One region of the Pseudoduganella dura genome, then DNA from elsewhere that is predicted to be linked to it. Evidence: predicted binding sites of a transcription regulator. Region 1 holds the regulator's gene; the other holds the start of a gene.
What was found. Region 1 encodes sigma-54, which starts transcription at its own class of promoters, with help from an activator protein. Its sites were predicted from a motif close to TGGCANGNAANCTGCTTT; they were not measured.
Positions count from the first base shown of each region.

Region 2: GJV26_RS14025 (outer envelope protein) is a predicted target of sigma-54. The motif match lies at 2,116-2,133, and genes of this name have one in related genera.

Region 1 covers NZ_WNWM01000002.1:2,528,459-2,533,508, reverse strand. The annotation lists gene lptC (LPS export ABC transporter periplasmic protein LptC) at 1-449, shown strand, start outside; gene lptA (lipopolysaccharide transport periplasmic protein LptA) at 480-1,127, shown strand; gene lptB (LPS export ABC transporter ATP-binding protein) at 1,124-1,888, shown strand; gene GJV26_RS11110 (RNA polymerase factor sigma-54) at 1,895-3,370, shown strand; gene hpf (ribosome hibernation-promoting factor, HPF/YfiA family) at 3,462-3,836, shown strand; gene GJV26_RS11100 (enoyl-CoA hydratase/isomerase family protein) at 3,994-5,050, shown strand, end outside.
Region 2 covers NZ_WNWM01000002.1:3,199,597-3,204,646, forward strand. The annotation lists gene GJV26_RS14020 (BMP family ABC transporter substrate-binding protein) at 85-1,167, opposite strand; gene GJV26_RS14025 (outer envelope protein) at 1,189-2,037, opposite strand; gene GJV26_RS14030 (GntR family transcriptional regulator) at 2,262-3,104, opposite strand; gene GJV26_RS14035 (ABC transporter ATP-binding protein) at 3,349-4,971, shown strand; gene GJV26_RS14040 (ABC transporter permease) at 4,958-5,050, shown strand, end outside.

The sequences.
Region 1 (5,050 bases):
CGGATTACATCGTGGAACACTTCTCGTTCGTGCGCATGACGAAGACCGGGCAACCCAGCTACATCATTTCGGGTGATAAACTGACCCACCGCCCGTCCGACGATTCGTCGGACATCGTCAAGCCCGTGGTGCGCAGCATTGCCGGCGACAAGCCGCCGATGGATATCCACGCCGAGCAGGCCCGCGTTGACCAGGACAACACGCGGGTGACGTTGACGAAGAACGTGAAGATCGACCGGGCCGCATCGCCCGCCGCGCGCGACATGCACCTGGCCACCGAGAAGCTGACGATTTACCCGGACGAAGACCGCATGGAAACCGACTTGCCGGTGCGGATGGAAAGCGGCGGTGCCACCGCCACCGGCATCGGCATGAAAGCCAACAATGCGACGCGCCAGCTGACGCTGGGGCAGGGCACCATCGTGTATCCGCCCCGTCCGAGGCAATAGGTCAAACAGAATTCGCAGATAGGAATCGAAATGAAGAAACTCATGCTGTCGGCGCTATTGCCGGTGCTGCTCCTGGGAGCGGCGGGCATTGCATCCGCCGAGAAGGCCGATTCGTACAAGCCCACCGAAATCAACTACGGCCGCCTCGATGCGGACGATGTGAAACAGGTGTACACCTTCACCGGCGACGTGACGCTGACCCGCGGCACGCTGCGGATGAAGGCCGACAAGGCGGTGGTCACCTACACGCCGGACGGCTACCAGCTGGCCACGCTGACCGGCGGTGGCAAGAAGGTGGCATTCCGCCAGAAGCGCGACGGCGAAGGCGACCAGTGGATGGAAGGCGAGGCCGACCGCATCGAGTACGATGAAAAGGCCGAACTGGTGAAGATGTATTCGAAGGCGAAGATCCGCCGGCTCGAAGGCAAGAAGCCGAGCGACGAGGTCGAAGGCGAGTTCATCTCGTACGACAGCCGCCGCGAGTTCTTCAGCGTGCGCAACACGAGCACCGGGGCCGACAAGCCGGGCGCCGGCCGCGGCACGATGGTGATCCAGCCGAAACGCACGGAACCACCCGCGGGCACGCCCGCCAACGCGCCCGCCGGTGCGCCCGCTGGTGCACCCGCAGTTGCCCCATCCTCCACCCAACCGCCGGCCGCGCCGGCAGCGGGGCAATGATGGCGCAGGCGGTGGAAGGCTGCGAAAGCACGCTGCTCGTGCGCGGGCTGCAAAAGAGCTACGGCAAGCGCCAGGTGGTGCATGACGTGTCGCTGCAGGTGGCATGCGGCGAGGTGGTGGGGCTGCTGGGCCCGAACGGCGCCGGCAAGACCACGTCGTTCTATATGATCGTGGGGCTGGTCGCGTCGGATGCCGGCACGATCGACCTCGACGGTACCGATATTTCCAGCCTGCCGATCCACAAGCGCGCCACCCTCGGCCTGTCGTACCTGCCGCAGGAGGCGTCGGTGTTCCGCAAGCTGACGGTGGAGGAAAACATCCGCGCCGTGCTGGAGATCCAGAAGGTCGACGGCAAGGGGCTCGGCAAGGCGGAGATCGACGAGCGCCTGAACGCGCTGCTGGCCGACCTGCAGATCGAGAAGCTGCGCGAGAACACGGCGCTGTCGCTGTCCGGCGGCGAACGCCGCCGCGTGGAAATCGCGCGCGCGCTGGCCACCAACCCCCGCTTCGTGCTGCTCGACGAGCCGTTCGCCGGCGTCGATCCGATCGCCGTGATCGAAATCCAGCGCATCGTGCGTTTCCTGAAAGGGCGCGGCATCGGTGTGTTGATCACGGATCATAACGTGCGCGAAACGCTGGGCATCTGCGACCGGGCGTATATCATCAATCAGGGCAGCGTACTGGCCTCCGGCCGACCCGACGACATCATTGCGGACGAGTCGGTACGCCGCGTGTATCTGGGTGAACATTTCCGTATGTGATCAGCCATGAAACAGTCTCTGCAACTCCGCACCTCCCAGCACCTCGCGCTGACACCGCAGCTGCAGCAGTCGATCCGCCTGCTGCAACTGTCCACGCTGGAGCTGCACCAGGAACTGGAGCAGCTGCTGACCGATAACCCGCTGCTCGAGAGGCTCGACGATCCGCTCGACCGCTCGGTGCGCCTGCTCGGCGATGGCGCCATCAACAATGCGCAGCCCAACGGCGAAGCGCCGCCGGAAGGGCCGCCGGCACAGGATGCGCCGGCGGCGGCCGAACCCGAGCCGTTCGAAGGCGGCGACGGCGAAGGCCTCGATGCCGGCGCCGGCGATACCGACTGGAGCAATGCCGGCAGCGGCAAGGGCCCGGACGACGACGATTCCCGCCCCCAGCTCGAAGCGAGCCACCGCAGCCTGCGCGAGCACCTGATGGAACAGATGCGCGTGACCGTGCTGGAGCCGCGCGACCGTGGGCTGGTCGAGCTGATCATCGATGCGCTCGACGACAACGGCTACCTCGAGGAAGGGCTGGAAGAGATCCATGCCCGCCTGCCCGAGGAACTGGAAATCGAGGCCGACGAGCTGCGCACCGCGCTGAAGCTGCTGCAGAGCTTCGACCCGGCCGGGATCGGCGCGCGCAACGCCTCCGAATGCCTGGCGCTGCAGATCCGGCGCATGTCGGGCGTGCCGCTGGTCACGCGGCGGATGGCGCTGTGCATCGTCGAGAAACACCTGCAGTGGTTCGCGCAGCGCGATTTCAACAAGCTGAAGAAGGCGCTCGACTGCGACGACGAAGACCTGCGCGAAGCGCAGGCCGTGATCCGCCAGTGCAACCCGCATCCGGGCGCCGCGTTCGCGGCCGACGTGTCAGACTACGTGGTACCGGATGTCGTCGTGAAACGGGGACGCAACGGCTGGATCGTCACGCTGAACAACGACGTGATGCCCCGCCTGCGCGTCAACGCGCTGTATGCCAGCCTGCTCAAGCAGGGCAAGGGCGAAACGCAGATGAATGCCCAGCTGCAGGAAGCCAAGTGGCTGATCAAGAACATGCGCCAGCGCTTCGACACGATCCTCCGGGTGGCCCAGGCCATTGTCGAGCGGCAGAAGAACTTTTTCTCGCATGGCGCGGTGGCAATGAGGCCCCTTGTGTTGCGTGAAATTGCTGATACACTGGGCCTGCACGAGAGCACTATCTCTCGGGTAACAACTCAAAAATATATGCTGACCCCGCACGGCATGTTTGAGTTGAAGTATTTTTTTGGCAGCCATGTCGCAACCGAAGCTGGTGGGGAAGCTTCCTCGACTGCGATACGGGCGCTGATCGTGCAATTCACAGGAGCCGAAGACCCGAAGAACCCTTTATCCGACAGTAAGATTGCGGACATGCTGGGTGAACAAGGCATGGTGATTGCGCGACGCACTGTTGCCAAATATCGCGAAGCATTGAAAATTCCCCCAGTCAGCCTCCGCAAGTCCTTGTAGAAATCCTGGTTGTGCTCGGGTTCCTCTACGCCTCCATGTCTTGTCAATGGAGACCGCATGAACCTGCAATATTTTCTTTAGGAGTGTGTGTATGAATCTGACCATCAGTGGACACCATATCGACGTAACCCCTGCCATTCGCGAGTATGTGCAGAGCAAGCTGGAACGCGTTAGACGTCATTTCGATCAATTGATCGATGTAAGTGTGATCCTGAGTGTAGATAATCTCACCGAGAAGGAAAAAAGGCAGAAGGCGGAAATCAACCTGCGCATGTCGGGCAAGACCGTGTTCGTGGAAAGTGTCGCGCACGACCTGTATGCGGCGATCGACACGCTGATCGACAAGCTGGACCGCCAGGTCATGAAGCACAAGGATAAAGTGCAGAACCACAATCATGAAACGATCAAGCACCTGAGCGAGAACGAGAGCGCAGGCGAGAGCGAGATTCCCGCGCCGGCTGCATAACGACCGCCGCAGGTACCGTGCAACAGAAGGGCGCTTGCAATGCGCCCTTTGTTATATCCGCATCATGTGTCCCATTTACATTCGGGGCAAAGCTTTCCGCCACATGGTTCGCATCCATGGCTAGAATGGGGCCATAACGACAACGATACGAGACACCATGACCGACCACGTCCATGCCAAGGTGGGTAACGACACCGGCTTCATTACCCTCGACCGGCCCAAGGCCATGAACGCGCTGTCGCTCGACATGATTCGGGCGATTACCGGCACCCTGCTGGACTGGCGCGACAATGACGACATTTCCGCCGTGGTCATCCGCAGCACCACCGAGAAGGCGCTGTGCGCGGGCGGCGACATCCGCTTCTTCCACGCGGCCGGTCGCGCCACGCCGCAGGGCGGCAGCGCGCAGATCGAGGATTTCTTCACCGAGGAATATGCGCTGAACTACCTCGTGCACTGCTTTCCGAAACCCTACGTGGCCGTGATGGACGGCGTGGTGATGGGCGGCGGCATGGGCATCGCCCAGGGCGGCCCGCAATGCGGCGTGCGGGTGGTGACGGACCGCACGCGGCTGGCCATGCCGGAGGTGAATATCGGCCTGTTTCCCGATGTGGGCGGCAGCTACTTCCTGTCCCGCGCGCCCGGCAAGCTGGGCGTGTACCTGGCACTGACGGCGCTGGCGATCGACGCGCCCGATGCCCTGTATTGCGGCCTGGCCGACCACTACGTGCCGGCCTCCGAATTGCCGCAGCTGGCCGACCTGGTCGGCTCCACGGCGGGTGCGGGCCTGCGCGAAGCGGTGGCGCTGTTCGGCCGCTCGCTGCGCCATGAAGCGGGCCCGTCCGCGCTGCAGGCGCACCGCGCGCTGATCGACGACCATTTCGCGCACCGCTCGGTGGACGAGATCGTCGCTTCGCTGCGCAGTGACGATCATCCGGTGGCGCGCACCGCGCTGGCCGCGATGGAGCGCCGCTCGCCGCTGATGATGCGCGTGACCTTCGAGATGATGCGGCGCGGTGCCACGATGGGCATTGCCGATTGCCTGCGCATGGAGCGCAACCTGGTGCGCCGCACGTTCGAGCACGGCGAAGTGATCGAAGGCGTGCGCGCGCTGGCGATCGACAAGGACAATGCGCCGCGCTGGAATCCGCCGTCGCTGGACGGTGTGACCGACGACATGGTGGCGCGCTTCTTCGAACCTGCCTGGCCCACGT
Region 2 (5,050 bases), 670 kb from region 1:
AAAAAGCGGGGCGGTTGCCCGCCCCGCATCGGGTAGTCATTGCGCAGGATCGCTGCGCCGATTACGTGCCGGTTATGTCGCCGGTTACTTCGGAATCGTGCCTTCCACGCCCTGCACGTAGAAGTTCATCGACATCAGTTCCTTCACCGGCATCGCCACGCCGGCGGCCGTCTTGACGGCGCCCGACTGGTCCTTGATCGGGCCCGTGAACGGCACCGACGTGCCGGCGGCGAAGGCCGCCTTCTTGGCTTCGAAGAGCTTGGCCGCATCGGCCGGCACCGCCGCGTTCAGGGGCGACATCTTGACCATGCCTTCCTTCAGGCCGCCGGTGACGTGGCCGGTTTTCCACGTGCCCGCCATCACGGCCTTGGCCACCTCGGTGTAGTAGCCGCCCCACTGGTTGGTGCTGGCCGTCAGGTGCGCCTTCGGTGCGAAGCGCTGCATGTCCGAATCCCAGCCGAACGCGTACTTGCCTTTTTCCTGGGCCGCCTGCAGCGTGGCCGGGGAATCGGTGTTCTGCGTCAGCACGTCCGCGCCCTGGGCGATCAGGGTTTCCGCCGCCTGGCGTTCCTTGGCCGGGTCATACCAGCTGTTCACCCAGATGATCTTGGTCTTGATCTTGGGGTTCACGCTCTGCGCGCCCAGCGTGAACGCATTGATGTTGCGGATCACTTCCGGCACCGGGAACGAACCGACGAAGCCGAGGGTATTCGACTTGGTCATCTTGCCGGCGACGATGCCCTGCAGGTACGCGCCTTCGTACAGGCGTGCCTCGTAGGCGCCCATGTTCTTGGTGGTCTTGAAGCCGGTGGCGTGCTGGAACACCACGTTCGGGAAAGCCTTCGCCACCTTTTCCGTCGCGTTCATGTAGCCGAACGAGGTGGTGAAGATCAGCTTGTTGCCATCCGCCGCAAGCTTGCGGATCACGCGTTCCGAGTCGGCGCCTTCCGGCACGTTCTCCACGTAGGTGGACTTCACCTTGCCGCCCAGCGCCTTCTCCATTTCGAGCCGGCCCTGTTCATGCGCGTAGGTCCAGCCGGCATCGCCAACGGGGCCGATATAGACGAAACCGACCTTCAGAGGTTCCTGCGCCTGCGCCGGTGCGATGGCGGCCGCCGACAGCACGGCGGTCAGGGTGGCAAAGGCGAGCAGCTTGCGACGATTCATGATGTTCCTCTTTCAGGTTGGTCAGAAGTGGTATTCGGCACGCACCATCGGGGTCCGTGCGGTGGCGCCTGGAACGGTCTTCGCAGGATTGCCGAACTTGTTCTTCCAGTACTGGTAAGCCACGCCGAGCTTGAAGGTGTTCTTGTTGGCGCCGACCAGCGGGCTCACGTCGTACATCAGCTTCATGTCGACGTTGATTTCCACCGCCGTGGGGCCGCCGAATTCGTTCTTGCCCTTGGTGCCGATGTAGTTCGCATAGCCTTCGAACGCCAGCGGGATATTCGGGAACGGAATACCCCACGATGCGAACAGCGCGGCGTGCGTGTCGTAGCGGTAGCGGTCGGTGGCGGTCTGCGTGAAGGTGCTGTAGGGCGCATTCGATTCATGCAACGCCACCAGGCTCAGGTTCAGGAAGCCGGGCACGTCGAACATCACCGTGGGGCCCAGGACCAGCATGCGCTTCTTCGAGTTGTAGCCGGCATCGGTCTTGCTGTTGATGTCGAAGCCCGCCGTCACGCCCAGGCCGCGGATCGGACCGTACTTGAACTCCCTGCCCATCACCTTGCCCAGGTCCAGCGTGTGGCGGTACAGCGCATAGGCCTCGTGGGCACCGGAGCGGGCGCCGGCCGCGGAAGGGTCGTTCTCGTCCGACATCAGGTAATCGACGCTGAAGAAATTGGTGCCGTACTTGTAGCCGCTGGAATGGCTGAAGTTCACCACGTGCTTGACGATGTCGTTACCGTTGTACGGTTCCGAGAACTTCGAGCCGTAGCGGTAGCTCAGCGACGTGTCGCTCCAGTCCGCGGCCTGGGCGGCGCAGGCGCAGGTGGCGGCGAGGGCGAAAGCAGCAGCAAAACGAATGGTCTTCATGCGAGGGTCCTTGTAAGTGTTGTATAACGGATTGCATCCAATGTGCCGGTCGATTGCATGCAACGTCGACAGTACCTGTTAGCAAGTACCGGGCCAGCCCGCTGTCTCCTATGACGGGTTGGCTGCCGCGTTGTCACGCCGCACCAAGACGGTTCGTGCAGCGGTGCCGATGTGCAGTGCCGGTGCATTATGCACACAATCACGGTGCGCTTTGTATACAATTTTCAGCATCCCGACAATGCCTCGGCGAGACTGAGCTTGCGCTCCGGAGCGCCCAGATTCAGCCGCGCCTCGATCTCTTCGAGGTGATGTTCGATCAGCGCGGTGGCTCCCGCGCTGTCGCGTTTTTCGATCAATGCCAGCAGGTCGTCGTGTTCGTGGTTGCCGCACATCGGCACGCCCGGGTTTTCATAGACGGCGATGATCAGCGACGAGCGCGACACCAGTTCCACCATGAAGCGCTGCAGCACCGCGTTGCCGGCCAGCTCCGCCAGCAGCAGGTGGAATTCGCCGCCCAGGCGGATCCACGCTGCGCGGTCGCCGCTGTGGCGCGCCTGTTCTTCCGCTTCCAGCGCGGTGCGGATGCGCTGCAGCGAGGCGGGCGTGACATGGCGGATCACGAGCGGTACGATCTCGCGCTCGATGGCACGGCGAGCCGCGAAGACATCGCGCGCTTCAGCGGGCGAGGGCGATGCCACCACGGCGCCGCGGTTGGGGCGCAGCACCACGATGTGATCGTGCGCGAGCCGCTGCAGCGCCTTGCGCACGGTGGTGCGGCTCACGTCATACAGTTCGCAGAATTCCGCTTCGCCCAGCCGCGTGCCCGGCGGCAGCCGGTGGCTCATCACGGCATTGACCACGGCACTGTAGATGCGCAGGTCCACGGCGGCGCCGCGCCTGGGCGCCATGTCCTGTTTTTTGATGTCCTGGGTTTTGACGTCCTGCTTTCCGACGTCCTGCTTTTCAGCTTCAGCCTTTTTGATGTCCTGCTTCGTCATGTCCGGTGCCGGATCGGCGGCGGGTGTGCGGCGGCCTCGTGGGCGTTCCGCTGGGGTTTGCTTGGTCATTCACAGTCTCCGCTTCGGTTCGGGATCGGGCGGGATCGGTCCGCACGCGATAGTGTTGTAAAGCAGGAATCGTGCTCGGTACTGAAGAGTGAAAGCACGTGCGGAATGCACGCAATTGGTGAGATAGTGGACATGTTGTGGTGCAGTTTGTATACAAATTGATGCGTCCTTTGTTGCGTTCGCCCGACAAAACGGTGGCATGCAACTTGCACAGGCTTTCCCGTTACCCAAGATGGAGCCGCAGATGAGCGAACCACAGGCAGCGCCGCCCGCGCGGCAAAAAACGGAGCCAAGGCTGCAACTGCTCGGCATCTCGAAGATTTATCCGTCCGTCGTCGCCAACGACAGCGTGGACCTCACCGTGATGCCCGGCGAAATCCACGCGGTGCTGGGCGAGAACGGCGCCGGCAAGAGCACGCTGATGAAGATGATCTACGGCGTGACGCACCCCGACGCGGGAGAGATCGTGTGGGAAGGGCGGCAGGTGACGATTCCATCGCCGGCCGCCGCGCGCCGCCTCGGCATCGGCATGGTGTTCCAGCACTTCGCGCTGTTCGAAACGCTCACGGTGGCCGAGAACATCGCGCTGGCGCTGGACGAGAAGATCACGCCGGCGAAGCTGTCGCCGCGTATCCGCGAGGTATCGGCGCGCTACGGGCTGCCGCTCGACCCCGACCGCCGCGTGCACAGCATGTCCGTCGGCGAGCGCCAGCGCGTGGAAATCGTGCGCTGCCTGCTGCAGTCGCCGCGCCTCCTGATCATGGACGAACCGACTTCCGTGCTGACGCCGGACGCGGTGCAGAAGCTGTTCGTCTCGCTGCGCCAGCTGGCCGCCGAAGGCGTCAGCATCCTGTATATCAGCCACAAGCTCGACGAGATCCAGTCGCTGTGCGACAAGGCCACGGTGCTGCGCGCCGGCCGCGTGTCCGGCACCGCCACGCCGAAGACGCAAACGGCGCACGAACTGGCCGAACTGATGATCGGCGGCGACCTGCCCACCTGCACGCTGGTGCCGCGCGCGCCGGGCGAAGTGCGGCTGGCGCTGGACAACCTGTCCCTCGCCAGCCCCGACCCGTTCGGTACCAACCTGCGGGACATCACGCTGGACGTGCATGCCGGCGAGATCGTCGGCCTGGCCGGCGTGTCCGGCAACGGCCAGCAGGAATTGATGAAGGCGATTTCCGGCGAGGTGCCGCTGCGCCATGCAAGCGGCATCCGCCTGTTCGGCATCGATGCGGGCCGGCTGAACGCGGCCGCGCGCCGCCGGCTCGGACTGGGCTTCGTGCCGGAAGAGCGGCTCGGGCGCGGCGCGGTGCCCGGCATGTCGCTGGCGGACAACGCGCTGCTCACGGGCTACCTGGCCGATGGTGCCGGCATGCTGACCGGTGGCCTGGCAGGCGGACTGCTGGGAGGCCTGATCCGGCGCGGTGCGATCCGCGCCTTCGCCGACAGTGTGATCGACCGCTTCAAGGTGAAGTGCGGCGGCGCCGGCTCGGCCGCTTCCAGCCTTTCGGGCGGCAACCTGCAGAAGTTCATCGTCGGCCGCGAGATCGCGCTGGCGCCGAAGGTGATGGTGCTGGCGCAGCCCACGTGGGGCGTCGACATCGGCGCGGCGATGCTGATCCGCCAGGCCATCATCGACCTGCGCGACCAGGGCGTTGCCGTGCTGGTCATCTCGGAAGAACTCGACGAGCTGTTCATGATGTGCGACCGCATCGCCGTGCTGGCCAAGGGCCGGCTGTCGCGCGCCGTGCCCGCGAAGGAAGCGACGGTCAACCAGGTCGGGGTGTGGATGAGCGGCGACTTTTCCACAGGCGCAGGATCGACCACCGCAATCGAAGAAGGAAGCAACCATGTCCCGGCTTGAAGCCCGCCCCGAACCCTCGCGCGCAATGATGCTGGCGTCGCCCCTGATCGCCGCGCTGGCGATGCTCGTCACCGGCTCG